3 regions of the Rhizobium sp. 3T7 genome follow, and region 1 is predicted to be linked to each of the others. Evidence: riboswitches for the same ligand, from Rfam matches in the RefSeq annotation. Region 1 holds a riboswitch; each other region holds the start of a gene.

The links. Region 1 has a riboswitch for thiamine pyrophosphate ahead of thiM (hydroxyethylthiazole kinase). Riboswitches for the same ligand answer to the same signal wherever they lie in the genome.
Region 2: another riboswitch for thiamine pyrophosphate. It lies ahead of thiC (phosphomethylpyrimidine synthase ThiC); the one in region 1 lies ahead of thiM (hydroxyethylthiazole kinase).
Region 3: another riboswitch for thiamine pyrophosphate. It lies ahead of thiB (thiamine ABC transporter substrate binding subunit); the one in region 1 lies ahead of thiM (hydroxyethylthiazole kinase).

What each region holds. Positions count from the first base shown of each region.
Region 1 covers NZ_JAIQXS010000007.1:147,225-156,776, reverse strand. The annotation lists gene K9B32_RS12930 (ABC transporter substrate-binding protein) at 1-1,237, shown strand, start outside; gene K9B32_RS12925 (carbohydrate ABC transporter permease) at 1,237-2,178, shown strand; gene K9B32_RS12920 (carbohydrate ABC transporter permease) at 2,178-2,993, shown strand; gene K9B32_RS12915 (sugar kinase) at 2,990-3,976, shown strand; gene K9B32_RS12910 (LysR family transcriptional regulator) at 3,987-4,946, opposite strand; gene K9B32_RS12905 (MFS transporter) at 5,066-6,466, shown strand; TPP riboswitch at 6,561-6,657, shown strand; gene thiM (hydroxyethylthiazole kinase) at 6,708-7,511, shown strand; gene thiE (thiamine phosphate synthase) at 7,508-8,143, shown strand; gene thiD (bifunctional hydroxymethylpyrimidine kinase/phosphomethylpyrimidine kinase) at 8,140-8,991, shown strand; gene K9B32_RS12885 (PBP1A family penicillin-binding protein) at 9,386-9,552, shown strand, end outside.
Region 2 covers NZ_JAIQXS010000006.1:148,932-158,483, reverse strand. The annotation lists gene K9B32_RS11495 (glucoamylase family protein) at 1-94, opposite strand, end outside; gene K9B32_RS11490 (thiamine phosphate synthase) at 215-838, opposite strand; gene K9B32_RS11485 (thiazole synthase) at 835-1,608, opposite strand; gene thiS (sulfur carrier protein ThiS) at 1,611-1,808, opposite strand; gene thiO (glycine oxidase ThiO) at 1,805-2,773, opposite strand; gene thiC (phosphomethylpyrimidine synthase ThiC) at 2,775-4,601, opposite strand; TPP riboswitch at 4,694-4,805, opposite strand; gene K9B32_RS11465 (FadR/GntR family transcriptional regulator) at 4,854-5,618, opposite strand; gene K9B32_RS11460 (four-carbon acid sugar kinase family protein) at 5,644-6,705, opposite strand; gene K9B32_RS11455 (ABC transporter ATP-binding protein) at 6,702-7,694, opposite strand; gene K9B32_RS11450 (ABC transporter ATP-binding protein) at 7,694-8,701, opposite strand; gene K9B32_RS11445 (ABC transporter permease) at 8,701-9,552, opposite strand, start outside.
Region 3 covers NZ_JAIQXS010000006.1:186,096-195,647, reverse strand. The annotation lists gene K9B32_RS11655 (DUF5666 domain-containing protein) at 1-145, opposite strand, end outside; gene K9B32_RS11650 (ABC-F family ATP-binding cassette domain-containing protein) at 287-2,113, opposite strand; gene K9B32_RS11645 (thiamine diphosphokinase) at 2,117-2,767, opposite strand; gene K9B32_RS11640 (MarR family winged helix-turn-helix transcriptional regulator) at 2,816-3,346, opposite strand; gene K9B32_RS11635 (MDR family MFS transporter) at 3,466-4,998, shown strand; TPP riboswitch at 5,059-5,170, shown strand; gene thiB (thiamine ABC transporter substrate binding subunit) at 5,215-6,237, shown strand; gene thiP (thiamine/thiamine pyrophosphate ABC transporter permease ThiP) at 6,237-7,871, shown strand; gene K9B32_RS11620 (ATP-binding cassette domain-containing protein) at 7,864-8,580, shown strand; gene K9B32_RS11615 (M48 family metalloprotease) at 8,828-9,552, shown strand, end outside.

The DNA of each region.
Region 1 (9,552 bases):
GGCGGCGGTCGACTGGAAGCGCTTTGCCGGCACGACGCTGGAAGTCAACCTGGTCAAGAGTCCGCGCAGCGAGACGCTCATCAAGTACCTTCCCGAGTTCGAAGAGCTAACGGGCATCAAGGTCAATGCCGAGGCGACGCCCGAGCAGCAGCAGCGCCAGAAGACCACGATCGAATTGAGCTCGGGCAAGCCGAGTTTCGACGTCGTGCATATGAGCTATCACGTCCAGAAGCGACAGTTCGAAAAGGGCGGCTGGCTTGCCGATATCAGCGGGTTTCTGAAGGATCCTTCCCTCACCGATCCGTCGCTGGTCGAAAGCGACTTTGCCGAGGCCGGCATGACCTTCGCCAAGGATTCCGATGGCGTCCTGCGCTCCCTGCCCTTCTCGGTCGACTACTGGATCGTTTACTGGAACAAGGCACTCTTCGAGAAGAAGGGACTTTCTTACCCAACCACGTTCGAGGAACTGGCAAGTGCTGCCGAGGCACTGACAGATCCCTCGACCAACACCTATGGCTTCGTCGCCCGTGGTCTCAAGAATGCCAATACCCCGGTTTGGACGACGCTGTTGCTCGGCTACGGATCGAGCCCGCTTGGGCCGGACGGCAAGCTGCGCACCAATTCCGAGGAGGCCGTTGAAGCGGCCAAGCTTTACCAGCGCCTGATGACCAAGGCGGCTCCTCCCGGTGTATCCGGCTTCAACTGGGCCGAAGCCCAATCGGCCTTCCTACAGGGCAAGATCGGCATGTGGCTTGACGGCGTGGGCTTCGCGCCGCCGATCGAGAACCCGGAAAAGTCGCGTGTCGTTGGCCAGGTCGGATACGGCATCATGCCGAAGGGACCGAAGGCGCAGGCGGCCGCAACCACGGGAGATGGCCTCGGCGTCGTGGCAGCAAGCCAGAAGAAGGAAGCCGCATATCTCTTCTGCCAGTGGGCGATTTCCCATGACATGGGTGCGCGCCTGCTTCAGGCCGGCGCCGGTGTTCCGTTCCGCCAGTCGGTCCTCGAGGATCAGAAGGTGCGCGAAGGCGTGAAGATGCCGCCTGCGTGGCTGGACGCTGTGGCGGGTTCGGCGAAGGTGTCGCAGCTTGCCCTGCCAATCATTATTCCGGTCACGGAGTTCCGCGACATCTATGGTGTCGGCCTCACCAACATGATCGGCGGCGCCGATCCAGCCACGGAGCTGAAGACTGCCACAGCTCAGTTCGAGCCGGTTCTGGCACGAAGCGAGGGATAATGGCTTCGGTGAGCATGGAAACCGCAACCGCGGTCAAGGCCAAGGCAAAGCAGAGGAGCAAACCGGGCCGGTTTGCTCCCAATTACTGGCCTTTCGTCATTCCCGCCCTGGTGGTCGTCGCCGCTGTCATCGTTTTTCCCTGGGTCTTTACCCTGTGGATGAGCGTCAACAGTTGGACACTCGGCCAGGCGCAGGTCTTTGCCGGGTTGGACAATTACCTCCGCCTGGCCGTTGACCTGCGCTTTTGGGACTCGTTGTGGCATACCGTGCTCTACACGACCTTGTCGGTCGTCGCCCCGTTGTTTCTGGGGACGCTGGCCGCCCTCATCTTCGATGCCCAGTTTCCACTGCGTGGGATTCTGCGCGGAATATTCGTGATGCCGATGATGGCGACTCCCGTCGCCATCGCGCTCGTCTGGACGATGATGTTTCATCCGCAACTTGGCGTCTTGAATTACCTGCTTTCCTATATTGGTGTCAGTCCGCAGGAATGGATCTACAACCAGACGAGCGTCATTCCCTCGCTGGTGTTGGTCGAAACCTGGCAATGGACACCGCTCGTCATGCTGATCGTGCTTGGCGGCTTGGCTTCAGTGCCGCGCGAACCCTACGAGAGCGCCGAAATCGATGGCGCCAATGTCTGGCAGAAATTTCGATACCTGACGCTGCCGATGATCGCGCCGTTCCTGATGATCGCCGTCATCATTCGCAGCATCGACGCGGTCAAGAGTTTCGACATCATCTATGCGATGACGCAGGGCGGACCGGGCACTGCCTCGGAGACGATCAACATCTATCTCTACAACACGGCCTTTTCCTATTACGACATCGGATACGGCTCGGCCATGGCCGTTATCTTCTTCGTGCTCATCGTGGTGCTATCCTTCGTCCTTTTGATGGTCAAGCAGCGCGCCAACTGGTCCGATGGGGAGGCACGCTGATGAAGCGCAAGGCACTCGATCGCATCGGACTTCTCTTCGTGGCGCTGGTGATGATCTCGCCGGTGGTCCTGTTCTTCCTGTGGATGATCTCATTGTCCCTGAAGTACGAGATCGATAACGGCGCCTATCCGCCGATCTTCATTCCTGAACGTTTCGCCTGGTCGAACTACGTCAAGGTGTTCGAGGAGAACAACTTCTTCCTTTACCTATGGAATTCGGTTCTGGTCACCGGGGCGGCGACGCTCCTGGCGCTCGTTATCGGCGTGCCGGCCGGTTACGGCATTGCCCGTCTGAAGGCTGAAAAATCCGCCGTCGTGATCATGATTGCCCGCATGACACCCGGCCTTTCCTTCCTGATCCCGCTCTTCCTGCTGTTCCAGTGGCTGAACCTGCTTGGTACGCTGTGGCCGCAGATCATCATCCATCTCGTCGTTACCGTCCCGATCGTCGTCTGGATCATGATCGGCTATTTCGAAACGACGCCGATGGAGCTGGAGGAAGCCGCAAGCATCGACGGGGCAACACCCTGGCAGGTCTTCCGATTGGTGGCGCTGCCGATCGCAAGGCCGGGAATCGTCGTTGCCTTCATCCTGTCGGTCATCTTCTCGTGGAACAATTTCGTCTTCGGCATCGTCCTTGCCAGCCGCGAAACGCGCACGCTCCCCGTTGCGGTCTACAACATGCTGTCATTCGAGCAGGTGAGCTGGGGTGCGCTTGCCGCGGCAGCCTTGATCGTCACCTTGCCGGTGTTGATCCTGACAGTCTTCGCACAGCGGCAGATCGTTGCCGGCCTGACGGCAGGCGCCGTGAAGTGACGTCTGCGATTGCGATGGAAGAGCGACAGAAGCGGGCGAGGCACGTTCTGTGTGTCGGCGCTGCGGTCCTCGACACGCTCTTCAGAGTTCGCCTCATGCCGACCGGGCAAGGCAAGGTCCTGCCATACGATATGTTGCAGATTGCGGAAGGCATGGCCTCAAGCGCCGCCTTTGCGGTTGCAAGGCTTGGCGGGAAGGCCAGCCTCTGGGGTGCCGTCGGAGACGACGAGACCGGCGCGCGCATCATCGCTGATCTCGCTGAAGGCGGCATAGACACGCGTGGCATGCGTCGCGTGGCAGGCGCCCGCTCGGCCGTGTCGACGATCCTCATTGACGACGGCGGCGAGCGCCTGATCATCCCCTTTTACGATCCGCGGCTGCATCAGGTCGTCAATTCGGTTGCGGCTGACGATGTCGCGGCATTCGATGCGGTGCTGGTCGACGTGCGCTGGCCAGAGCTTGCATTACAGACGCTGTTCGCTGCCGGTGAGGCAGGCATACCTGCCATCCTCGATGGTGACGTGGCGCCCGACGGGGTGATCGAGATACTGGCGCCGGCCGCAAGCCACATTGTCTTTTCGCAGCCGGCCGCAGAAAGCCTGACGGGGACGGCAGAGCCGGTATCGATGGTCCGCCTGCTGAAGGAGCGCTTCAGCCACGCCTTCGTCAGCGTGACGTTCGGGGAACGAGGCTCTTACTGGTTCGATGACGACAGCGCCTCTATCCGCCATCTCCAAGCACCGCGTATCACGGCCATCGATACGCTGGCGGCAGGCGATATCTTTCACGGAACCTTCGCGCTGACGCTTTCCGAGGGCTTGGCGATCGAGGACGTGATGCGCGCGTCATCGATGGCGGCGGCCATCAAATGCCAGCAATTCGGCGGCCGCATCGGGGCGCCCGATCGAAGAGAGCTTGCGGCTGCGCTGCTGAACTGGCCGGCTAGGGCTCTCGATGTCACCGCGCCGCCGGATTCGGCGTAAGCCTTTGGTATCAAGCGGCCTTCGAGACGGTCATGGAGCAGCCCGACGCCTTCAGCGCCCCTTCCACGACCTCGACGAACAGCTTGCGGAACCAGACCGAGCGGCCGTCCGCGTGATCAACCCGTCGGTAGAGCATCGTAACCGGGTCTGCGGGAAGCTCGATTGGCGGGGCCGAAACTTCAAGGCCGTGCAACTGTGCAATGCAGCGGGCGATCGACTCCGGAATGGTCGCGATCGCCGGCATTGCCCTCAGGGCCGGCGGCAACGCCGAAAAGCGAGGCACGGTGGCGACGACCTGACGGCGCAGACCGGCTTTCGCAAGAACTGTGTCGATGTTCGTTGCCGTATTGCCTTCAAAGGACACGGTGACATGCGCGGCATTGACGAAGTCATCCAGCGTCAACGGTGCCTTTCGCTTCATTTGCACGGGGTCGTAGACGCAGACCGAACACTGACTGAAGAGCGGTTGCCGGATATGCCAGGATGCCGGCTCCGCGTGAACCGCGACGCTGAAATCATAAGCGCCGTCGTCGAGCATGCGGGCGGAATCATGCTTGTCAGCAGCGACACCAATCAGCCGTGCGCCCGGTGAGAGTTCACGCAGGCGCGCGACGAGCGGCCCGAAGAAAGCCGATTCCAGATTGTCGCACATGCCGATCCTGAACTCGCCCTGCCAGCTCTTGGGATCGAAGGCATCAGGCGGCCGGATCGCGCGCTCGATCCCCGACAAGGCATCCTCTATCGCAGGCGCAATGGCAAGGGCACGCGCCGTCGGCTGCAGGCCCCGCCCTACCCGCACGAACAGTTCGTCATCGAGTGTCTCTCGCAGCCGCTTCAAAGCGGCCGACAGGCCCGGCTGACCGAGGAGAAGCCGCTCGGCCGCACGAGAGACATTGCGCTCCTGCATCAATACCGAGAAGGCCAGCAGGAGATTGAGGTCTATCTTTCGGAGGATCGTATCATTCATCATTCTCAGTAATACCTGGCATGGTTACTATCAATTTGCAATAGGTTCAGTAGGTGTACATTTTCTCGTTCCCTGACGCTCAAGCTTCCTCCCATGGCGTCGGCAGAAAGGAACGATCATTCATGACCACTTCCCGATCTCCAGGCACAGCCGGCGTAGCATTGCTGCTGCTCTGCGCTGCCAACTTTCTCGATGCAATGGACGTATCCACGATTGGCGTCGCGCTTCCGGCGATCCAGGCCGAGCTCGGCATGAAAGCGACATCCCTCCAATGGGCGGTCAGCGCCTACGTGCTTGGCTATGGCGGTTTCCTGCTGCTGGGCGGGCGCGTCGCGGACGTCTTCGGCCACCGTCGCGTCTTCCTCTGGTCGCTCGGCATCTTCGCTGCCGCCAGTATTGCCGGCGGTTTTGTCGATAGCGGCCCGACTTTGATTGCCGCTCGCTTGATAAAGGGCATTGCCGCGGCGTTCACAGCACCGGCTGCCCTTGCCCTGCTCTTGTCGGTGTTCGGCGAAGGGGCGGCCCGTGCGAAAGCGCTTGGCGTCTTTGCCTCTACGGGCGCGACCGGCTTCGTCCTCGGCATGGTACTGGGAGGGGCCGCGACCGTTTTCAGCTGGCGGGCAACGCTAGTCATGGGTGCGCCTGTCGCCGTCATCGCGCTGGCCATTGCTCCCTTCGTCCTGCCAGCGGATCAACGTCGCAGCGGACCGCGTGCGACGTTCGACTGGGCAGGCGCAATGACGATCACGCCTGGACTTTTGCTTTTCGTCTTTGGCATTACCAATGCTGCGGCCGAGGGCTGGCAGGCAGTGCCAACCTTCGGAGCGCTGGTGGCGGCCACCGCTTTGATCGGTCTCTTCCTCATCGTCGAATCTCGCCATGCTGATCCGATGGTACCGCTTGCGATATTCCGGCGGGCAAGGCTTTCCCACGCCAATGCCATTGCCGCGCTGTTCCAGGGCGTCTATGTCGGCTTCCAGTTTATCGCGACCCTCTACTATCAGACCGTAGTCGGCTGGTCGGCCTTCGCGACCGGCTTCTCCTTTGCCTTCGGCGGCGTCTGCGTCATGTTCCTGGCGCCACGTTTTGCCACGATCGCGCAAAATCGCGGGACAACCGGGCTGATGACACTCGGCGTAGCGCTGCAGGCCACAAGCTATATCTTCTGGATCCTGAGTGTCGGCCACATCAACCCCATCTTGCTGGTTGCCCTGTCGCAGATCCCGCTCGGTGTGGGTTATGCCATGACCTACCCCTCCGTGCAGGTTGCCGCCCTCTCCGACGTTGGCGAAGACCAATCCGGGCTTGCATCGGGGCTGTTGTTCGCTTCCTTCCAGATTGGTGGCGGTATCGTCCTTGCCGCAGCTTCGGCGATCTTCGGTGCGGCCTCCGGTTTTGGTTGGGATCCGTATTTTGCCGGCATCACATTTGTCGCCGTCCTCGCGGTCCTCGTCACGCTAGCTGCGGCACTCGGCCCGAGATCGTCTCTTATCGACCGGAACATCTATCAGGCTGCGGAATAGTCCCTGACCACAGCGCACGCGACGTCGCCGGGTTCTTGCCCGGCGATGTCCATTTTATGGATGACAGGCGCGTGCTTCTCTGCGACAAGAAGCCAATGAGAGACAGGGGCGCCCGCCTGATGGTGGGCTGAGAAGCACCCTTTGAACCTGAACCGGATAATGCCGGCGGAGGGAGTCGCTCGGGACTTCCAGCTTCGCGCGTAAGTCCCCGCGCCTTTCCTCCCCGATCGAAAGGCGCACCATGCCAGACCACACCTCACCGGGAACGTTGCTGAGCGAATTGCGCGCGCGACCGCCACTCGTCCATTGCATTACCAACTTCGTTGCCATGAACATTGCGGCCAATGTGCTTCTGGCGGCTGGTGCTTCTCCCGCCATGGTGCATGCGCAAGAAGAGGCTGGCGAATTTGCCGCGATCGCTGGCGCGCTGACAATCAACATCGGTACACTTTCGTCAGCCTGGCTGCGCGGCATGGAGACGGCCGCCATCGCGGCCGGTCAGTCTGGAAAACCATGGGTTCTCGATCCGGTCGCCCACTATGCCACGGGGTTTCGTCGTGCTGCTGTGGGTCGGCTGCTGGAGCTCGGCCCCGCCGTCATTCGCGGCAATGCCTCCGAAATCATCGCGCTTGCCGGCGGCGCAAGCCGTGGTCAGGGCGTGGACAGCCGTGACGGTGTCGAGCACGCCGAGGAATCAGCGCGGCTGCTTGCGAGGGTGCACGGAGCGATCGTCGCAGTGACCGGCGCCGTTGATTTCGTCACCGACGGCGAACGGGCAGTGCGCATCGAGGGGGGCTCGGCGTTGATGCTTCAGGTGACTGCGCTTGGGTGTTCGCTGACCTGCCTTGTGGGCGCCTTCCTGGCGGTTCGGCCCGACGCACCCTTCGAGGCAACGGTTGCGGCACTTGCGACCTTTGCTGTTGCCGGTGAAACGGCGGCCAGCAAGGCGCACGGCCCGGGCTCGTTTTCCTGGCGGTTCCTCGACGCACTTGCAGCACTCGACGCCTCACTTCTCGATCGCCAAGCACGGCTGCGTTGTGCATGAAGAACATTGATCTTTCCCTTTACCTCGTCCTCGATCCCGACCTTTGCGCCGCCCTAGGCATGGTGGAGACCGCGCGGGCGGCAGTCGCGGGCGGAGCGAGGGTCGTGCAGTTGCGGAACAAGCATGCGGATACGGCCCGGATGATCGAGACCGGGCGGGCGCTCAAGGCGGCTTTGTTTGGCACCAATGCGCGCCTCATCGTCAACGATGACGTCGAGGCCGCGGTCGCAATTGGTGCCGACGGTCTGCACATTGGGCAAGAGGACATGGATGCACCGACTGCCCGCGCACGGATTGGGCGCGACATGATCCTTGGGCTCTCGGTCGAGACCGAGGCGCTGGCCGCAGCGGTCGATCCGGCCATCGTGGACTATGCCGGCATCGGCCCGGTGTTTGCGACGCCGACAAAGGCGGACCACAAACAGCCGATCGGTTTTGCGGGGCTTGCGCGTCTGGTGCGGATCTGTCGCGTTCCCTCCGTCGCGATCGGTGGCTTGAAGGCGGCTCATGTCGGAGCTGTCTTCGCGGCTGGCGCTGACGGTCTTGCCGTCGTCTCGGCGATCTGCGGCACGCCTGACCCAGAGGCTGCCACCCGCGACATCGCTGAAAACATCAAAAAGGTTCACGGATGATCCGCAACGTTCTCTCCATCGCCGGTTCCGATCCCTCGGGCGGCGCCGGAATCCAGGCCGATTTGAAGGCGTTCTCGGCCCGCGGCGTCTACGGCATGGCAGTTTTGACCGCGCTGACGGCGCAAAACAGCCAGGGTGTTTCCGGTGTCCATCTGGTTCCTGCCGCTTTCGTCGCCGACCAGATCAAGGCAGTCTTTGCCGATGTGCGCGTTGACGCGATCAAAATCGGTATGATTGCGAACGCCGAAATCGCCGGCGCCGTCGCCGATGCCATCGAACCGCACAAAGGTATACCGATCGTGCTTGATCCGGTGATGGTCGCCAAGGGTGGCGCCTCCCTCCTTGATCCGTCCGCGGTCGAAGTCCTTACTCAGCGCCTGCTGCCGCTTGCGACGCTGCTGACACCCAACCTGCCGGAAGCTGCGGCACTCCTGCATGGACCTACGGCTGAGAGCCGTGCGGAAATGGCTGATCAGGCGCAAAGCCTGCGTGCGTTGGGCCCGCAGGCCGTGCTGATCAAGGGTGGCCATCTGCCTGGGCAGGAGAGCCCCGATGTCCTGGCAACAGCCTCAAGGTTGAGCTGGTTCGAAGCGGCGCGGATACCAACGGCGAACACGCATGGCACCGGTTGCACGCTGTCGAGCGCGCTTGCCGCCGAACTTGCAAAGGGCGCCGCGCTGCTCAAGGCAGTGGCGGATGCAAAGGCCTACCTCGCCCAGGCCGTCGCGCAGGCAGACACGCTGACCGTCGGTTCCGGTCACGGACCCGTTCAGCATTTTCACGAACTTTGGCAGATGACAGGCCGCGAAACCGAAGAAAAGACAGACGCAACAACCAAGGATAAGTAAGGGCAACCGGTGGCGCCACAGCTCGACCGACATTGAGACACAGTCGAAACGCGGCGGGTATACTACAGACTAACGTTGCAGGCGTGGGCGGTGATGAGCAAGCTCCAGGCGGCAGGCCCGCCGTTTCAGTTGAAGAGGATGAAAATGGCTGCTGGAACCGTCGAGTTTTTCTGCCAAGCAGGCCCTCGGCGTCAGCCGATTTGGCACTCATGGTCAGGAGGGGAATTCTTCCGGCATCCCGTGGTGTCGAGACGTCCTGCAATCAAGCACCCACGCGACGGGGGATTTCAGCGTGCGAAACATCAACGGACACGAACCGTTTTGCGATGGCCGTTGAGCATTGCCACGTTATAACCTAGCTCTACATTCCGGAAGAGCCCTCTAGCGGTAACCGATGCCTCGTCGTCCCAAATCCTCAACCAAAAGTGGCAGTGACTCAACCACGGCTGCCAATCGCGCAGCAAATTTGGAGTTCGCTGCCGACCACGTTGAGCCGCAGGCGCCCGTCTCGGACCCGTCCGGAGGGCCGGGCTCATCCACCCAGGCCGCCTCCCCGCAACA
Region 2 (9,552 bases), on a different contig from region 1:
TGTCGGGATTGTAGTGCTTCGGAAAATAATTGAATGCGCCTTGCTGAAGCCTGTCGATCAGCGCTACATCCGTTTCCTCGGTCCGTTGTAACATACGTGCCAAGCCCAACTTGTTATTCAGCCCCGCACCAACATGGCGAAGCGTCGTGTGCAATTCAATGATTCTTGGAGGGACAAAAGCGCGCGGGGCCGCCATCTCGGCCGCTGCGTGTGGTTATGCGCCGGTAAACACTGTCCGCCAGGCTGCCGTGGCGTGAAGCCACTGCCTCGTTCGCGCCTCCGGATCAGCGCTCAGCGTGATGTCAGTAACGACGGCGGCACAATCGGCGCCATGGGCGAAGACGGTCTCGATGCGATCGACGTTCAGTCCGCCGATGGCGACGAGGGCCAAGCTGCCGATGCGCTCCTTCCATATGCGCAGACGCTCAGGCCCCTGCTGCGACCACTTCATCTGCTTGAGAATGGTCGGATAGATCGGACCGAGTGCGATATAGTCCGGCTTTGCCGCCATCGCTGTATCGAGTTCGGCATCGTCGTGGGTTGACAGCCCGAGCTTCAAGCCGGCGGCACGAATGGCGCCGAGATTGGCCGCTTCCAGATCCTCCTGACCGAGGTGGACGAAATCGCATCCTTCCTCGACGGCAAGCTGCCAGTAGTCGTTGATGATCAGCTGACAGCCATGCACGGCGCAAATTGTCTTTGCTGTTCGGATTTCGGCGCGCAGCTCGGCCGCTGTTTTATTTTTGATCCGTAGTTGCACAAGCTTGACGCCGAGCGGCACCAGCCGCGCAATCCACTCGGCACTATCGACGATGAGATAAAAGGGATCGAGCTTCATGCGAATACGGCCTTTCCGATGATCGGTGTCGACGGAACCGCGATATCGCGCGGTTCTAGCATGCCGGCACCGAAAGCCTCGTGGCCCGCTTCGATCGCCTTGGCGAATGCACTGGCCATGGCAACCGGATCGCCCGCGCTGGCGACGGCGGTGTTCAAGAGGACGGCGTCGAAGCCGAGCTCCATGACGGTTGCCGCGTGCGATGGCCGACCGATGCCGGCGTCAACGATGAGCGGAACGTCCGGGAAATGTGCGCGCATGGAGCGCAGCGCCGTGAGGTTCAGCGGCCCCGCGGCACTGCCGATTGGGGCACACCAAGGCATCAATACGCGGCAACCCGCTTCGAGCAGCTTCTCCGCCACCACGAGGTCGTCGGTCGTGTAAGGAAAGACCTGAAAGCCCTCGGCTGAAAGAATGCGTGCGGCCTCTACCAGACCGAAAACATCAGGCTGAAGCGTGTCGTGATTGCCGATCACCTCCAGCTTGATCCACTTGGTGCCGAAGAGCTCGCGCGCCATCTTGGCTGTCAGCACGGCTTCGGAGACCCCATGGCAGCCAGCCGTATTTGGCAGAACCCGGACACCAAGCGCCCGTATCATCTCGAAGAAGGCGCCGCCGCTTCGTCCACCAGCGGTCTCACGGCGGAGCGAGACGGTGACGATCCCCGTTCCCGACCGTTTGACGGCCTCCGCAAGGATCGCGGGCGAGGGATATCGTGCGGTACCGAGAAGCAGGCGAGAGGAGACTTCGGTGTCGTAAAGCCTAAGCATGGTCAGCCCCCCTGCATCGGCGACAGGATTTCGATCCGATCGTTGTCGTTGAGTGCGTGGTCGGCACGATCCTCGCGGTGGACGATTTCGCCGTTGACGGCAGTCGCCAGCCAGTCGCCTTCGTATTCCAGCAGCGTCAGCAGCTCGGACAGTGTTGGCGCAATGAGGTCGTGATGCTCGCCGTTGACGATCAGTTTCATCGGCAATTTCCTCCTGGTTCGGTTCTGGAGAAGACAAGGTCCGCAGCGTCCTGCGCCATTGCGGGCGCCAGCAGGAAGCCATGGCGATAGAGGCCGTTGAGCACGACCGCATCATGCTCGAGGACCACGCGGGGAAAATTGTCGGCAAATGCCGGCCGGATGCCGACGCCGGTTTCGACGACGGCAGCGTCCGCGAAGGCGGGATGCACTGCATAGGCGGCGTTCAGCAGCTCCATCATCGAACGCGCCGAGATCGGACTGCCGAACTCCGTCTCGATCATGGTGGCGCCCACCATGAAGAGGCCATCTCCACGCGGAACGATATAAACGGGGAAGCGGGGATGCAGCAGGCGAACGGGTCTGGCAAGGGTAACTTCGCGGGTTTCCAGATAGAGCATTTCACCGCGAACGCCGCGAAGTCCGCTCGTTTGCCCGATTCGTGCTGCGCCCGTGCAGTCCACGATGTCGTCGTAGTCGGTATGTTCGGTGACGTGCTCGATGAATGCGACACGCCGGGCGAGGAGTTTTTCTCGCAGCAGGCCCAACACGCGCCTTGGATCGAGATGTCCTTCCAGCGCGAAGAACAGGGCCCGCCTGAATCGCCCAGCAAAAGCCGGCTCCAACGCGGCGATTTGCTCTTCGCCCAACCATTCATGGCCGCTGGTGCGACCGGCAAAGCGATCGAGTTCGTTTTGGTCGCGCGCGGGAGCAACGACCAGCGTTCCGTTTCTGTGTACCTCGCCCGGCAGCATCGTGTCCCACCGGTCTATGGCATCGCGGCCGCGCAGCAAGACGGCTTCGTCCCCGCTTTCACGCTCACACCAGGGCGCGAGCATGCCGCCCGCGAGCCAGGAGGCTGCTTGGCTAGAGCTCGGATCCGCAACGGTGACGTCGACACCACGAAGGCTGAGTTCGTGCGCGACCGCAAGGCCGGCAACGCCGGCCCCTTTGACTAGGACATGCATCTCAGTCACGCGACCCTTGGGTGGCGTCGATCGGCATATAGAGATCGCCGCCCTCGCGGTATTTCGCCGCCATGGCGTCGAGCCCTTCTTTCTGCGCCTCGGCGCGGATGTCGTGCGAGATCCGCATCGAGCAGAACTTCGGGCCGCACATGGAGCAGAAGTGCGCCACCTTGTGCGCTTCCTTCGGCAGTGTCTCGTCGTGGAAGCTGCGGGCTGTCTCGGGATCCAGCGACAGGTTGAACTGATCCTCCCAGCGGAATTCGAAGCGGGCGCGCGACAGCGCGTCGTCGCGCAATTGAGCAGCCGGGTGTCCCTTGGCGAGATCGGCGGCATGAGCGGCGATCTTGTAGGTGATGACACCGGTTTTGACATCATTGCGGTCGGGTAGACCCAGGTGCTCCTTCGGGGTGACGTAGCACAGCATCGCCGTCCCGAACCAGCCGATCATAGCAGCACCGATGCCGGAGGTGATGTGATCGTAGCCCGGTGCGATGTCGGTGGTCAGCGGCCCCAGCGTATAGAACGGCGCCTCGCCGCAAACGGCGAGCTGCTTATCCATGTTTTCCTTGATCTTGTGCATCGGCACATGGCCGGGACCTTCGATCATCACCTGGCAGTCCTTCGCCCAGGCGATCTTCGTCAGTTCGCCAAGGGTTTCCAGTTCGGCGAATTGCGCGGCGTCGTTGGCATCGGCAATCGAACCCGGACGCAGGCCGTCGCCGAGCGAGAACGAGACGTCATAGGCCCGGCAGATGTCGCAAATCTCTTCAAAATGCTCATAGAGGAAGCTCTCGCGGTGGTGATGAAGACACCACTTGGCCATGATCGAGCCGCCACGCGAGACGATGCCGGTGACGCGGTTGACGGTCAGCGGGATGTAGTGAAGCCGCACCCCGGCATGGATCGTGAAATAGTCGACGCCCTGTTCCGCCTGCTCGATGAGGGTGTCTCGATAGACCTCCCAGGTCAGGTTCTCGGCAATGCCCTCGACCTTCTCCAGTGCCTGATAGAGGGGAACGGTGCCGATCGGCAGTGGAGAGTTGCGAATGATCCATTCGCGAATGTTGTGGATGTTGCGGCCGGTGGAAAGATCCATGACGGTATCGGCGCCCCAGCGTGCCGCCCAGACCATCTTCTCGACCTCTTCGGCCATGGAAGAGGTGACGGCGGAGTTGCCGATATTGGCGTTGATCTTCACCAGAAAGTTCCGGCCGATGATCATCGGTTCGGATTCGGGGTGATTGATGTTGGCGGGAATGATCGCACGACCGGCAGCCACTTCCTGCCGGACGAATTCCGGGGTGACGTAATCCGGAATCCGAGCGCCGAAGCTCTCGCCATCGCGCGTGATGGCTTCCGCCTGTGCCTTGCGGCCGAGATTTTCGCGGATCGCGATGAACTCCATCTCGGGCGTGATGATGCCGGCGCGGGCATAGGCGAGCTGGGTGACGGCCTTGCCGTCCTTTGCGCGGAGCGGCTGGCGCCTGGCAGGAAATTCCGGCGTCAGCCGTTCGCCACTGGCAAAGCCGTTATCCTCAGGGCGCACCTGGCGGCCCTGATAGGCCTCGACATCGCCGCGAGCGAGGACCCAATTGCGGCGCGGTTCCGGAAGCCCTTGCTCGATGCTGATGTCAGCACCTTCGACCGTATAGATCCCTGAGGAATCATAGACCGTGACCGGCGGTTCCCCTGATGTCGGGTGGACGCTGATCTCGCGCATCGGCACGCGGATGTCGGCGTGAATTTCCCCCGGGATGTAGATTTTCCGAGAGGCCGGCAATGGGCCCGTCGTAACGGTCGGGGTGATGTTCTTTGCGGCAATATTCATGGTTGAGGCTCCAAGTTTTAGGTTTGGAGACCCAGTCCTCAGCCGGAATGATGAAAAGACGCCGACACCGATTCCACGCGAGAATCCAATGCCTTCGAGCGCTTGCACCGTCCCTACGCCAGTATGAACTGGATCAGGTTCAACGGGTCACTGCGCACGATAGCAGTATCTCAGCCCCTTGCCGGGACCCCCCTGGTGAATGTGAAAAGGTTAGAGCCAGAGCAGCAGAGCTGTCAAGCCGACTTCCGCAGCCTACATCGAAAGGTCCAGCGCACGGCCTTCGAAGAGGCGGCTCTGCGACCCCTCGAGATGCGCCTTCATCAGCGCCCGCGCATCTTCCGCGCGGCCTTCGACGATAGCGAGGTAAATCTTGTTGTGCTCCTCATAGACTTGCTCAAGGCCTTGACGCGGACCGAGGAGCGATAGGCCGTGAAGGTGCATGCCGACCGCGATATGCGCCTTCAGGGCATCGATCGAGGCCGTGTAGTAGTGGTTGTTGGCAGCTTCCGTGACCGCACGATGGAACGTGAAGTCGGCGTCGGTGCGATGAAGCTGGTGGCTGGTCGCCTCACGCAGATCGGCTAGCGCTGCGGCAATCTTCTGAATCGCAGCCTCGTCACGGCGCTTGGCGGCAAAGTAGGCGGCCGCGGGCTCGATCGTCAGGCGAAACTCATAGCAGCGCTGGATATCGGCGATCGTCTTGACCGGCGAATAGGAAAGCTGCGCCGTTGGTGAGCCGTGGGCGCTGACAAAGGTACCGGCTCCTTGCCTGGCATAGACGATCCCCTGATCGCGCAACCGTGCCAACGCGTCGCGCACGATGGGGCGCGAGACGCCAAGCATCGATGCAAGCTCGTGCTCACCAGGCAGGCGTGAATCCGGCGGATAGTTTCCCGAGCGAATACGCTCCTGCAATTGGTCGAAGACCCGATCGACCAGCTTGACGGCCTTGCCGCGCTCCGGCTTAGCCGCAGGCGCCGTTTGCGCATTCGCCGATACACCGTTTGCTTCGTTCACTTTCATTCTCCCCGCCGGCATTGTCTTATGCCGCCTGATTCTGTGCAATCAGTCTTACCAAACTATCAGAACTACCGAAGCCCCCGGACTTCACCGCGCATCGGAAACGCAGGCCATCTGCCGTTACGACGTCAAACCAGGGAATACCCGCCTCGATTTCGCCCTGTGGCCTGAGGACTCGAATTCCGAGTGCGTGAAACACTGCCAACGCCGTATCGCCGCCGCCGACTACCAGCATTTCCGGGCGCATCATCTCTATGACGGATTTTACGCCTTTCGCGAAGCGGTCGGCAACTGCTGTAGCCTCGCCAGTGATTTCGCCGGTGCACCGCAAAAGTATTGGTAGGTCAAATCGTTCTTCGTACGTCAGCGCTCCCATGGGCGCATCGATGGTCGACGTCAAAGCGCCGGAAACTTGCAACTTGGTCATCTGCGCGGTCGTGATCGGATCACGGGAGCCGAAAGCGAAGACAGTCCGGCTCGATGCGGCGAAAGGTTTGCTTGCCCTGTTCGGTTGGCCGATCTTGCGGGCAAGTGCAGCTCCGATACCGCGGGCGCCGACGGCAAGGGTCTTCTTCCAGTCGTAAGCGCCAACCACCCGGTCGAGATCGCTGTCCGTTTCAGCATCGCGGACGAGCACTTGGCCGTTATTTGCCTCGAAAAGTTCGACAATCGGCAGCGGCTTGTCGACACCACGACCGACGACGTGACCGTTGCGGGTCAAACGCTCTTGATCGGGAATGGCTGGTGCCACCACGATTGCCTCGTGACCGAAGACGGCAGTCAAAGCTTCGCTTTCGGCCGCAACATTCCCCTTAAGCCGGGAGTCGATCTTTTTCAGAACGATTTGAGGTGAGGCGGCAAGAAGGGCCTTCGCCGCAGAGCTGACCTTCCTTGCCGCTTCCTCCTCCGGGAGAGCTCTTGAAGCCGTGTTGACCACCACGACCTCGCAATCGGTCGCAAGCGTTTCCGATATGGCTCCGACGTCGATCGCGACAGCGACGGAAAGTCCGGCGTCGAAGAAGGGGGTTCCCGTGTCGAGCGCGCCGGTCAAATCGTCAGCGATGATCGCAACCTTTAGCGTCATGCGGTCTGTCCTGGGTTGACAGCGTGGCAGGCGACAAGATGGCCAGGCTTGGCCTCCTTCCATTCCGGCACGACCTTGCTGCACACGTCCATGGCGATTGGGCACCGCGAATGGAAGCGACAGCCGCTCGGCGGGTTGAGCGGGCTCGGCACGTCGCCCTGCAGGATCTGGCGCTTGCGCGTGCGTTCCAGTTCCGGATCGGTTTCGGGAACGGCGGAGAGCAGAGCCTTGGTGTAGGGGTGCAGCGGGTTATCGAACAGCTCCTCGCGCGTCGCGAGCTCCGCCAGGCGGCCGAGATACATGACGCCGACACGGGTACTGATATGGCGCACGACGGCCAGATCATGGGCGATGAACAGGTAGGTCAGGCCATACTTCTCCTGCAGATCGAGCAGCAGGTTGATGATCTGCGCTTGGATCGAGACGTCGAGCGCCGAGATTGCCTCGTCGCAGACGATGAACTTCGGCTGGCAGGCGAGCGCGCGGGCAATGACGACACGCTGGCGCTGGCCGCCGGAAAGCTCGTGCGGATAGCGCTGGGCGAAACGCGTGGGCAGGCCGACGTCGGTCAGGAGTGAGGCGACCCTGTCCTTCAGCTCCGCCTTGGTGCAGAGCTTGTGGAAGAGGATCGGTTCACCGATCGCCTCACCGATCGTCATACGCGGGTTGAGCGTGGAATAGGGATCCTGAAAGACAATCTGCAGGTCGCGGCGGAACGGCCGCATCTGCTTCTCGTCCAGCGTCGCCAGATCCTGCCCCTTGTAGACGACCTTGCCGCTGGTCGCCTTGTAAAGGTTGAGGATGGTAAAGCCGGTCGTCGACTTGCCGCAGCCGGATTCGCCGACGAGACTCAGCGTCTCGCCTTCCATGATGTCGAGATTGACGTTGTCGAGCGCATAGACGGTCGCAGCACGCTCGCCGAAGGCGCCGAGCTTGACGTGGAAATGCTTGACGAGGTTTTCGACCTTGAGCAGCGGTTGGGCACCCATCACGCGGCCTCCTGCATTTTCTGGACGACGAAGCAGGCGGCCCGGTGATTGCCGGCGCCCGCCAGCGGCTCGAGCTTCGGTACGCGCTCGTGGCAAATCGCTTCCGCCAGCGGACAGCGCGGCGCAAACGGACAGCCCTTCGGGCGACGACCCGGCTCCGGCGGCGTGCCGCCGATCGAGGAGAGCCGGCTTGCCGGCGCATCCGACAGCTTCGGAATCGAGGCTAGCAGACCACGCGTGTAGGGATGGCTCGGTCGGGCGTAGAGTTCATCGACCGGCGCGTCTTCCACCACTGTTCCGGCATAAAGCACGGCAACGCGATCGACGAGGCCGGCAATCAAAGCCAGATCGTGGGTGATCCAGACGACCGACATGCCGAGCTTGGCGCGCAGGTCCTTTACCAGATCGACGATCTGCGCCTGGATGGTGACGTCGAGCGCGGTCGTCGGTTCGTCGGCAATCAGCAGTTTCGGATTGCAGGCAAGGCCGATGGCGATCATCACGCGCTGCCGCATGCCGCCAGACAGTTCGTGCGGATAGGCCTGCAGCCGCTCCTGCGGGCCGGGAATGCCAACGAGACGCAGCAGTTCGACGGCACGTGCGCGGGCCTCCGCCTTCTTCATCTTGCGATGGTAGATCAGTGGCTCGCAGATCTGGTCGCCGATCCGCATGACCGGGTTTAGCGAGGTCATCGGATCCTGGAAGACGAAGCCGATATCGCCGCCGCGCACCTTGCGCAGTTCCTTGTTCGACATCTTCTGCAAGTCATTGCCGTCGAAGCTCGCAGAACCCTTGGTCACCTTGATCTTGTTCGGCAGCAGCCGCATCAGGCTCAGCATGGTCAGGCTCTTGCCGCAGCCGGATTCGCCGACGACGCCGAGGGTTTCGCCTCTATTGACGTGGAGGTCGATGCCATCGACCACCACCGCCGGACCATTTCTTCCATCGATCTCGACCGTCAGGCCGCGGACATCCAGCAGCTTTTCATTGGATCGGGTGGTGCTCATCACTTGGCTCCCCGCGGATTGAGTGCGTCGTTGAGGCCATCGCCGAGGAAGCTGAAGGCGACAGAGGCAAGGCCGAGAACGGCTGCCGGTGCGGCCAGCAGATGCGGATAATGCTGCCAGACACGCAAGCCGTCGGAGATCATGTTGCCCCAGCTTGGGGTCGGTGGATTGACGCCTACGCCGAGGAAGCTGAAGGCACTTTCCAGGACCATAGCGGTGCCGAGACCGGCGCTGACGGAAACGATCAACGGACCGAGCGCATTCGGAACGACATAGCGCTTCATGATGATCCAGTTCGAAAGGCCGAGCGCCTGGGCTGCGGTGACATAAGGCCGGCTGCGGATCGACAGTACCTGGGCGCGAACGAGGCGCGCATAGGGCGGCCAGGAGATCAGCGCCATCGAGCCGAAGACCAGCATGAAATCGACCCAGATGGTCTGGCGATAGAAGGGATTGAGCGTCGCCAGATACTGCGCCTCCATCCACTTTGTGATCGGCGATTTCAATGATGCATTGATGACGACGACGAGGAGCAGGTTCGGCACGGACATGGTCATGTCGGTGAGCCACATGATGACGCGGTCGAACGGATTACCGAAGAAGCCAGCGATGGCGCCGAGGATCGTGCCGATGAGAACCGCGATGACGGTGACGATGACCGCGACCAGGAAGGCCGTACGGGTGCCGAAGACGACGCGGCTGAACACATCGCGGCCGAGATCGTCGGTGCCGAAGAGATGCTGCAGCGACGGAACGGCATTTCGGGCCTGGAGATCCTGGCTCAGATAGTCGTAGGGCGTGAGGTAGGGGCCGAAGATCGCGGTAAAGGCGAGGATCGCGACGACGGCCAG
Region 3 (9,552 bases), on a different contig from region 1:
TTTTGACCACCAACGTGTTGCCACTCAGGCTTTCAATCGCGCCACGCACGCGTTGCGCTTCCTGGGCAAGCGCGCCGTGCGACGCAATAACGAGGAAACCCGCGGCCCAGACGAGCGCGGTAGATGCTTTAAGATTGTGTGGCATAGTCTGCTTTCCTTGCCGTCGTGCAAGCTGCGGATACGGGCGCAGCTTAGTCCTGCCGGTCGAACGCTGACGAATCAATGAAACGTGAAAGCCAGTTCGCGCGGCACAGACAGGTCGGATTGAGCGGGCCCGAGGGGTGCCTCAACTCTCCAATTCCTCCCGCAGCATCTCAAGCTCCAGCCATTCCTCTTCCATCTTCGTCAGACTGTCCCGGAGCTTCTCCATCTCGGCCGCCAGACGGTTGAATGTGGTGGGGTCCTTGGTGAACAAGCCGGGGTCAGCCATCCGCTCCTCGCGTTTGGCGATCTCGGTTTCGGCCTTGGCCATTTCCTTCGGGAGATTTTCGAGCGCGAACTTCTGCTTGTAGGAAAGCTTGCCCTTTCCTTTCGCCGTCTCGGCGGAAGCTGCTGCATCCTGCTGCTTCGATCGTTCCGCCGCCTTTTCGGCCTTCCTTCGCTCTTCGACGGCACCCTTTCGCTGCGCAAGCATATCCGAATAGCCGCCCGCATATTCGATCCAGCGCCCGTCAGGCGCATCCGGGACGGCCGGCGCAATCGTCGAGGTCACAGTGCGGTCGAGGAAGTCGCGGTCGTGGCTGACGAGGATGACGGTGCCGGGGAAGCCCGCAACGATTTCCTGCAGCAGATCCAGTGTCTCTATATCGAGATCGTTGGTCGGTTCGTCGAGGATCAACAGGTTTGCCGGACGCGACATAATGCGGGCCAGCATGAGCCGCGCGCGCTCGCCGCCAGAAAGGTTCCTGATCGGCGTGCGTGCCTGTTCAGGCTGGAACAGGAACTCCTTCATGTAGCCCGTCACGTGCCTCTGTTCACCGTTGACGAGCAAGTTCTCACCGCGGCCATCCGTCAGGTAATGGGCGAGCGTTTCGTCCGGATTGAGGTCTTCGCGCTTCTGATCCAGCGTCGCGATTTCCAGATTGGTTCCGAGCTTGATCGTGCCGCTGTCCGGTGCGAGCTGTCCGGTCAACATCTTCAGGAGCGTCGTCTTGCCGGCACCGTTCGGGCCGACGAGGCCGATGCAATCACCGCGATGCACGCGAATGGAGAAGGGAGCGACGATCGGCCGATCGCCGAAAGTCTTCGTGATCTTGTCGGCTTCGATGACGAGCTTGCCGGATTCTTGCGCGTCGGAAACTGTTGCCTGCACGGTGCCCTGCGGGCCCTTGTGGCCGCGATACTGCGAACGCATGGTTTGCAGGTCGCCGAGGCGGCGCATGTTGCGCTTGCGTCGTGCAGTGACGCCGTAACGCAGCCAGTGTTCTTCGCGCTCGATTGCCTTGCCGAGCTTATGCTGTTCGAGCTCTTCTGCTTCCAGCACCTGGTCGCGCCAGGCTTCGAAATGCGCAAAGCCCCTGTCGAGCCGGCGCGAGGTGCCGCGGTCCAGCCAGACGGTCGCGGTCGAGACCTTCTCGAGGAAGCGCCGGTCGTGGGAAATCAGGACGAGCGCACTGCGGCTCTTTTGCAGTTCTCCTTCCAGCCACTCGATGGTCGGCAGATCGAGATGGTTGGTCGGCTCGTCGAGGAGCAGGATATCGGGCTCCGGTGCAAGCACACGCGCAAGCGCGGCGCGGCGCGCTTCGCCGCCTGAGAGGTTTTTTGGGTCTTCCTCGCCGGTCAGCCCGAGATGCGAGAGGAGATAAGTCACGCGGTAGTGGTCGTCACCAGGACCAAGTCCAGCCTCGGCATAGGCCTGCACGGTACTGAAGCCCGCGAAATCAGGGGCCTGTTCCAGATAGCGGACAGTCGAGGACGGGTGACGGAAGACCTCACCCGACTGCGCTTCGACGAGGCCGGCGGCGATTTTCAGCAGTGTCGACTTCCCAGAGCCGTTGCGACCGACGAGACAGATCTTGTCTCCGGGCTCCACCTGCAGGGCCGCGCCGGCAAGCAATGGTGTGCCACCGAAGCTGAGAAAGATGTCATCGAGTTTCAAAATGGGAGGCGCCAAAGATCAGACTCCGGAAAGATCATAGGGGCGGGCGAGCACAATGGCGCGGCCGCTCTCGAGCGAAAGGCGCACCTTGCCGTTCGCGACATTGGAAATGGTACGCGACGAGCCGAAGGGCAAATGGAAATCGGCGAGCGGGTAGCGCGCGTTTTCGATTGTCAGGCCGCGCAGTTCGCTGAAACCGGGAACCGAAAAGAGGCTGTCAGGCGGCAGGTCCAGCTCGGTTGCGCCGGCAATCAGTGGCACGGCCTCCTCGCTGCCTGACGTCAGAAGTACGTCATAGCCCTGTTCTGCAAGGTTGACAGCATAGAGCAGGTGCTGAATGGCATGATCGGAGCGCTCGCCCGCAAGGGCGCCTGCAAGGACAAGACGTTTCGCCCCACGCGCGATCGCTTCCGAGACCGCAATTTCGCCATCGGTGGAAGCCTTTGTAGCGGGATAGGGTTGCTTGGGCACATCAGGAAAAGCACCCTCGAGGTCAGCGGGCGTCGAATCAAAATCACCGACCCAGAGCTCGGGAACGACGCCAAGCGCAGCCGCATGACGCATTCCCCCGTCGGCGGCAATGAAACGGCTGCCCGAGATGGCGTGACGCAAGCGATCGGTTATCTGCAACTCGCCGCCAAGCAGAATGGTGAAGGTGGATTGGCTCATGCGCATTGCCCATAGCGCAAAGCAGGGGGGAAGGGAAAGGGCCGCTGCTCAGGCTTCGTCAGGGACATCCTTGATGCGCGCCTGAAAGATGTCCTCGTAGCCGGAAATGAACTTTTCGAACAGTTCTCCGAATGCCTCGATCTCTTCCGGTTTCCAGTCTTTGACCACCTCGGAAACGAATGCGAACTTCTGCGCGCGTATCTCCGACAACAGCCGCTGTCCGAGTGGCGTCATCACGACGATGATCCGCCGCGCATCGGTCTGGGATGCCTTTCGCCGCAGAATATTACGTCCGACCATATCCGCGACGACGCGGCTTGCGCGCGACGGATCGATCCGCATCATCTCGGCGATCGTCCCGACCGTTACTTCACCGGCCTCTTGAGCGCGCCGCACGGCATCCAGTACGTCAAGGTGCGACAGCTCAAGGCCGGGCGCCACACTCTGGATGGCGAGCCGCCCGATCAGTCGGCGCCCGGTCATCAGGCGCATGCGGGTCATGCTTTGGCCAATACGCAGAATACCTGGGTCGTCGGTCGCAGCGTCTGGGTCGATCAGGTTCATCAAGCTCTCTTTCATTCCGGAAATATAGCATGTTCCATGTCAATTGAGAATATGCCAAAGTCAATAACGTGACATTGACAATTATATGCTAATAGCACATAACGTAGTCAACGCATCATCTGGAACGACGCTTCATGGATACTCAAATTGCCGCGGCGCCGCTTGTGACGGATCATCGTCGGCGGTTCATCCTCTTCCTTTTTCTAATGGCAGCCATGTTCATGGCGACACTCGACAACCAGATCGTCGCAACGGCTCTGCCGACAATCGTCGGTGAGTTCGGCCACCTCGAGCGGTTCAGCTGGGTCGGCTCGGCCTATCTGCTCGCCGTGAGCGCGGTGATGCCACTTTACGGCAAGCTCGGTGATCTCTTCGGCCGCAAGTATGTGATGATGGCCGCGATCATGATTTTCACCATCGGCTCCGCCGTCTGCGGACTGGCCATATCCATGAACACGCTGATTGCAGCCCGCGTGTTGCAGGGGCTTGGCGGAGGCGGCATCATGGTATCGATCTTCGCCGTCAACGCCGACCTGTTCGAGCCCCGCGAACGTGCGCGGTACCAAAGCTATTCCAGCCTTGTGCTGATGGCATCCGGTGCGATCGGGCCTGTCCTCGGTGGTGCGATGAGCGATCTCTTCGGTTGGCGGTCGATCTTCCTCGTCAACGTTCCGATTGGCTTCGTCGTCCTTGTCGGTCTGGTGCTCATGCTGCCTTACCGGAAGCCGAACCGCCGTCCGAAGATCGACTATGCCGGAGCCTTGCTGCTCGCCTTGACGACGGCAAGCATCGTGCTGGCTGCCGATGGCGCTCAGCTTTTCGGTTCGCTGGTGGCCCCGCAGAACCTTGTCATCATGACACTCGGCGTTGCTACAGTCATCGGATGGATTCTCGTCGAGCGTCGCGCCGCCGAGCCAATTGTTCCGCTGTCGCTGTTCCGCAATTCAACGTTCAGCCTGTTGCTTTTTATGTCGATCATGAGCGGCGCGATCGGCATTGGCATGGTCAATTATTTCGCGCTGTTCCTGCAGACGACGACTGGCCTTTCACCCTCGGCGGCCGGGGCGTTCTTCATTCTTTTGACCGGCGGCATCGTTTGCGGGTCGCTTTCTGCGGGCCGTATCATCTCCATCACCGGGCGTTACAAGCCGTTTGCCGTAGCAAGCCTGACCTGCAGTGCCATCGCATTCGTGCTGCTCACTCAGGTTCATGCGGGAACGCCGGTCCTGCTGATCGGAGCAGTGATGGCCCTCCACGGCTTCGGCGTTGGCCTTGCACAACAGGTGCCGGTCATCGGCGTTCAGAATGCGGCTCCAGCGCGCGACGTCGGCGCCGCAACAGGATCGGTGACGCTGTCGCGCATGGGTGGCGCATCGATTGCTATCTCGATTTACGGCGCGATAATTGGCTCACAGCTCGGCAAGACGGGACTGTCCATTCCCGGCGTAACTGACATCGAGCAGCTGACGCCGAAAATGCTGGCGGCTTTGCCGGAGTCCACACGTCAGGCGGTGGCCGACGCCTATGCCAATGCGTTCACACCGCTTTTCATGGCGTCCTGCGCGATCGCGCTCATTGGCCTTTGCGCCGCCTTGATGCTGAAACCGACGCAGCTGCCGCGCGCGGCCGAGGTGCGGCCGGCAGCCAGCACCGAAGCGGCGGAATAAATGCCGGTGGCGGGCTAAGGCCGCCACTTGCAAGACACCAAGCGTGGCGATACATCTGCAAACGCTCTAACGGGGTGCCCGTGCCCATTCGGTGCGCGGCTGAGAGGCTGAAAGCCAACCCGCGGAACCTGATCCGGCTAACACCGGCGGAGGGATTAGACGCGTGACATCTGGCACCGCCCTTTTCCCCTTCAAGCAAACCAGAGGAGAGGTGCCATGTTCAAATTCACAAGCTGTTTGCTGTTTGTCACGGCCTTTGTCGCGACTGCCGGCCTTGCCGGCCCAGGCGCGCGGGCGGCAGACAAGACGCTCACCGTCTACACCTATGAGAGCTTCACATCGGAATGGGGTCCGGGGCCGAAGGTCAAGGAAGCATTCGAGAAGACCTGCGGCTGCAGCGTCAATTTCGTCAGTGTGGCTGATGGCGTGGCGCTGCTGTCGCGCCTCAAGCTCGAAGGCGCTGGTACGAAGGCAGATGTCGTGCTCGGCCTGGACACGAACCTGACCACGGAAGCGAAGGCAACCGGCCTATTCGATGCGAGTGGTGTCGACGTCAGTGCACTCAACGTGCCCGGGGACTACAAGGACGATGTATTCGTGCCTTATGACTATGGCCACTTCGCCGTCATCTACGACACCCAGACGATCAAAAATCCTCCGCAGAGCATGAAGGATCTGGTCGAAGGCGACCCTTCGCAAAAGATCGTCATTGAGGACCCGCGCACCTCGACACCCGGGCTCGGTCTCTTGCTGTGGGTAAAGTCCGTCTACGGCGATAAGGCGCCTGAGGCTTGGGCAAAACTCAAAAAGCGGGTGTTGACGGTAACGCCCGGCTGGTCCGAGGCTTATGGACTTTTCACCAAGGGTGAGGCGCCCATGGTGCTCTCCTACACGACCTCGCCTGCCTACCACATGGTTGCGGAAAGTACGGACCGCTATCAGGCGGCTGCATTCTCAGAGGGCCACTACATACAGATCGAAGTGGCGGGCCTGCTTAAGAATGCGCCGGACAAAGAGCTTGCGCGCGATTTCTTGAAATTCATGGTGACGCCGGGCTTCCAGGACACCATTCCGACCAACAACTGGATGATGCCGGTTTCGGCGACGTCGCAACCGCTACCCGATGCGTTCGGCAAGCTCGTGAATCCGTCAAAGACCTTTCTGATGAGCTCGGAGGAAGTCGCGGAGAACCGCAAAGCCTGGATCGATGAGTGGCTGGCTGCGATGAGCATGAATTGATGCTTTTGACCAAGGCGGAGATGCGGCGGGCGATGTTGGGCGGGGCGCTAAGTCTTGCCGGTATTGCCGTTTTCGTCGGCCTTGCGGTCTTCGCCTTGCTTCTCTCGAGCGGCGTTTCGTCCATTCTGGCGGCGGTGCTTGAACCGTACATCCTGCGGGTCCTGCGTTTCACCTTGTTGCAGGCCTTGCTTTCGACGCTGCTATCGATCGCTTTTGCGATTCCCGTCGCTCAGGCCCTGGCGCGTCAGCAGCATTTCCCCGGACGCATGTGGATCATTCGGCTGATGGCTGTGCCGATGGGCCTTCCTGTTCTGATCGGGGCGCTCGGGTTGATCGGTATCTGGGGGCGGCAGGGCTTTATGAACGCGCTGCTGCTCAAGCTCGGCATGGCGGAACCGATCAGCATCTACGGGCTTTCCGGGATCCTGTTGGCGCATATCTTCTTTAACATGCCGCTGGCTTGCCGCTTGATGCTGGCGGCATTAGAGCGCGTGCCAGCGGAATACTGGCTGATGGCAAGTGGTCTCGGCATGCGGCCTGGCTCGATTTTCCGCTTCATTGAATGGCCGGTTCTGCGCTCGGTCATTCCCGGTATCGCCGGTCTGATCTTCATGCTGTGCGCCACGAGTTTCACGCTGGTGCTGACGCTGGGTGGTGGGCCAGCCGCGACGACCGTCGAGGTTGCGATCTATCAATCGCTGCGTTTTGATTTCGACCCTGGCCGGGCCGTCGTCCTTTCCCTGCTGCAGATTGTCCTTACATCGGTGATCCTTGGGGCGCTGTCGTTTCTTCCTGCGCCTGGGGATGAGGGGATGACGGCCGGCAAGGTTCTCAGGCGGCCGGATGGCGGGCTGCCGGGCGCACGGCTTGCGGATGGCGGCGTCCTGCTGCTCGCCGCCCTGTTCCTCGGTCTACCTTTGATGTCGGTGCTTCTGGCTGGCCTTCGGTCTGATCTCATGAAGCTCCTGCGCGAACCCATCTTCTGGCAGTCGGCTGCGACCAGCCTTGCCATCTCGTTCTCTGCGGCCATCCTCGCCTTGCTGATCGCGATGACGTTGGTGAGTGCGCGCCGGGCGGTGCTTCTCCGGCGCTCTGGGGCTACGGGTGCAGGAGCGTTCTTTGCCGCCATGGGTGGCGCGTCGTCATTGGTGTTGCTCGCGCCGCCGATCGTCCTTGCGACGGGCTGGTTCCTTGCGCTGAGAAGTTTCGGCGACGTGAGCGCCGTCGCTCCTCTGCTGATTGTCGCCATCAACGCCTTGATGTCTTTGCCCTTTGTGATGCGTGTCCTCGAGCCGGCTTTCATCGTTCATAAGCGCCGCACACAAAAACTTGCGGCGAGCCTCGGTGTCACGGGTTGGGTGCAACTACGTCTGATCGATATGCCAGCCCTGTTCAAGCCGGTGCTCACGGCATTTTCGTTTGCAATGGCGCTGTCGCTCGGCGATCTCGGCGCCGTCGCGCTGTTCGGTTCGGACAGTTTCGTCACGTTGCCTTGGCTCGTCTATAGTCGCATGGGTAGCTATCGGACGAACGATGCGGATGGGCTGGCATTGATCCTTGGCATGGTCTGCCTGCTGCTCACGATCGCCGGCACCATGGGTCCCGCGCGCCGGGAGGTGGCTGTCCATGGGTGATCCTCAGTTCGCGATCGAAATGCACGATGCCGGCCTCCAACTTGGCACGCAAGACTTTCACTTCGATTGCCGTCTTCCCGCCGGCGCCGTGATTGCCGTGACGGGTGCGTCCGGAGCCGGAAAGTCGACCTTCCTGAATTTGCTCGCCGGCTTCGACACGGCTGCCCAAGGGCGCGTTCTGATCGCAGGAAAAGATGTGACCGACGAGTACCCTGCGCGACGACCCGTCTCCCTCATCCTTCAGGACAACAATCTGTTTGCGCATCTCGATATTTTCACCAACATTGGCCTGGGTATCGAGCCAGCGATGAAACTCTCGACTGCCGATCGCCAATCGATCACGTCTTCGCTTGAAAAGGTAGGGCTTGCCGGTTTCGAGCGGAGAATGCCAGGGACGCTATCCGGCGGGGAGCGACAACGGGTGGCCTTCGCGCGCGCGCTTGTTCGCAATCGTCCGGTGCTCCTACTTGACGAGCCATTCGCGGCACTTGACCCCGGCTTGCGAATTGGAATGGCAGGGCTGCTGCTCGACATGCATCGCGAGACCGGCAATACCGTCGTCGTCGTTTCTCATGATCCGGATGAAGTCAAACGCATCGCAGATTTCGGCCTTTTTATCGAGGACGGCAGGATCGTCGTGGCGGCTCCGATTGATGAGTTTCTGGGCCGCGAGGATTACGCTGGATTGACGCAATTTCTCCATAGTTGACGAATCTGGCGGTCGCAACGGCACTTTCGCCATAATTTGAGGCGACCGAGGAGACTCCAAAGCACGTTAGGCTTGCTAAAATACAACGGCGCCACATTTAGTCAGAGTCTCGCTATGCAACCGATGCGGAAATCAGTTACAGCAAAGACTTGTGTCCCCGATTGTGCAGTGCAAGAGCGGGGACGGACGCCTGTTGAATCACCATGAGACCGACCGGGTCGCGGAAGCGGGCCGGCCGACAAGCAAGATGACTTGGAGAGCCAGACTGGACAGCATGACGACGTGGAAATTCCCCGCGCCTTCCAGTGATGTGCTCTCGTCTGCGTGCCGTCTGGCGCGACGAGTGTCGTTCGTGTGTGCGACGAGCGTGGCGCTGTACGGCTGCCAGTCCATCCTTGAACAATCCTACCAGCCGAGCGTTGCACCGTCCTCCAATCCGCAGATCGTCGATGAAGTGCAGAAGAACGATCCGCGCGCAGCCATGGGCGCCCGTGAGCATCCACGTATCGTTGCGAGCTATGGCGGTGAGTACAAGGATGCAAAGACCGAACGCCTAGTTGCCCGCATCGCGGGCGCACTGACGGCTGTTTCCGAGAATCCCAGCCAGTCCTATCGCATCACTATCCTGAACTCGCCGGCTATCAACGCCTTTGCACTGCCCGGCGGCTATCTCTATGTAACGCGCGGCTTGCTGGCGCTTGCCAACGACGCTTCCGAGGTCGCTGCGGTCCTCTCGCATGAGATGGGCCATGTCACGGCAAATCATGGCATCGAACGGCAGAAGCGCGAGGAAGCTGAGGTCATCGCCAGCCGCGTCGTGGCCGAGGTGCTGTCCAGCGATATTGCCGGAAAGCAGGCCCTGGCACGCGGCAAGCTCCGATTGGCTGCATTTTCGCGGCAACAAGAACTGCAGGCGGACGTGATCGGCGTGCGCATGCTCGGCGAAGCGGGCTACGATCCCTATGCGGCTGC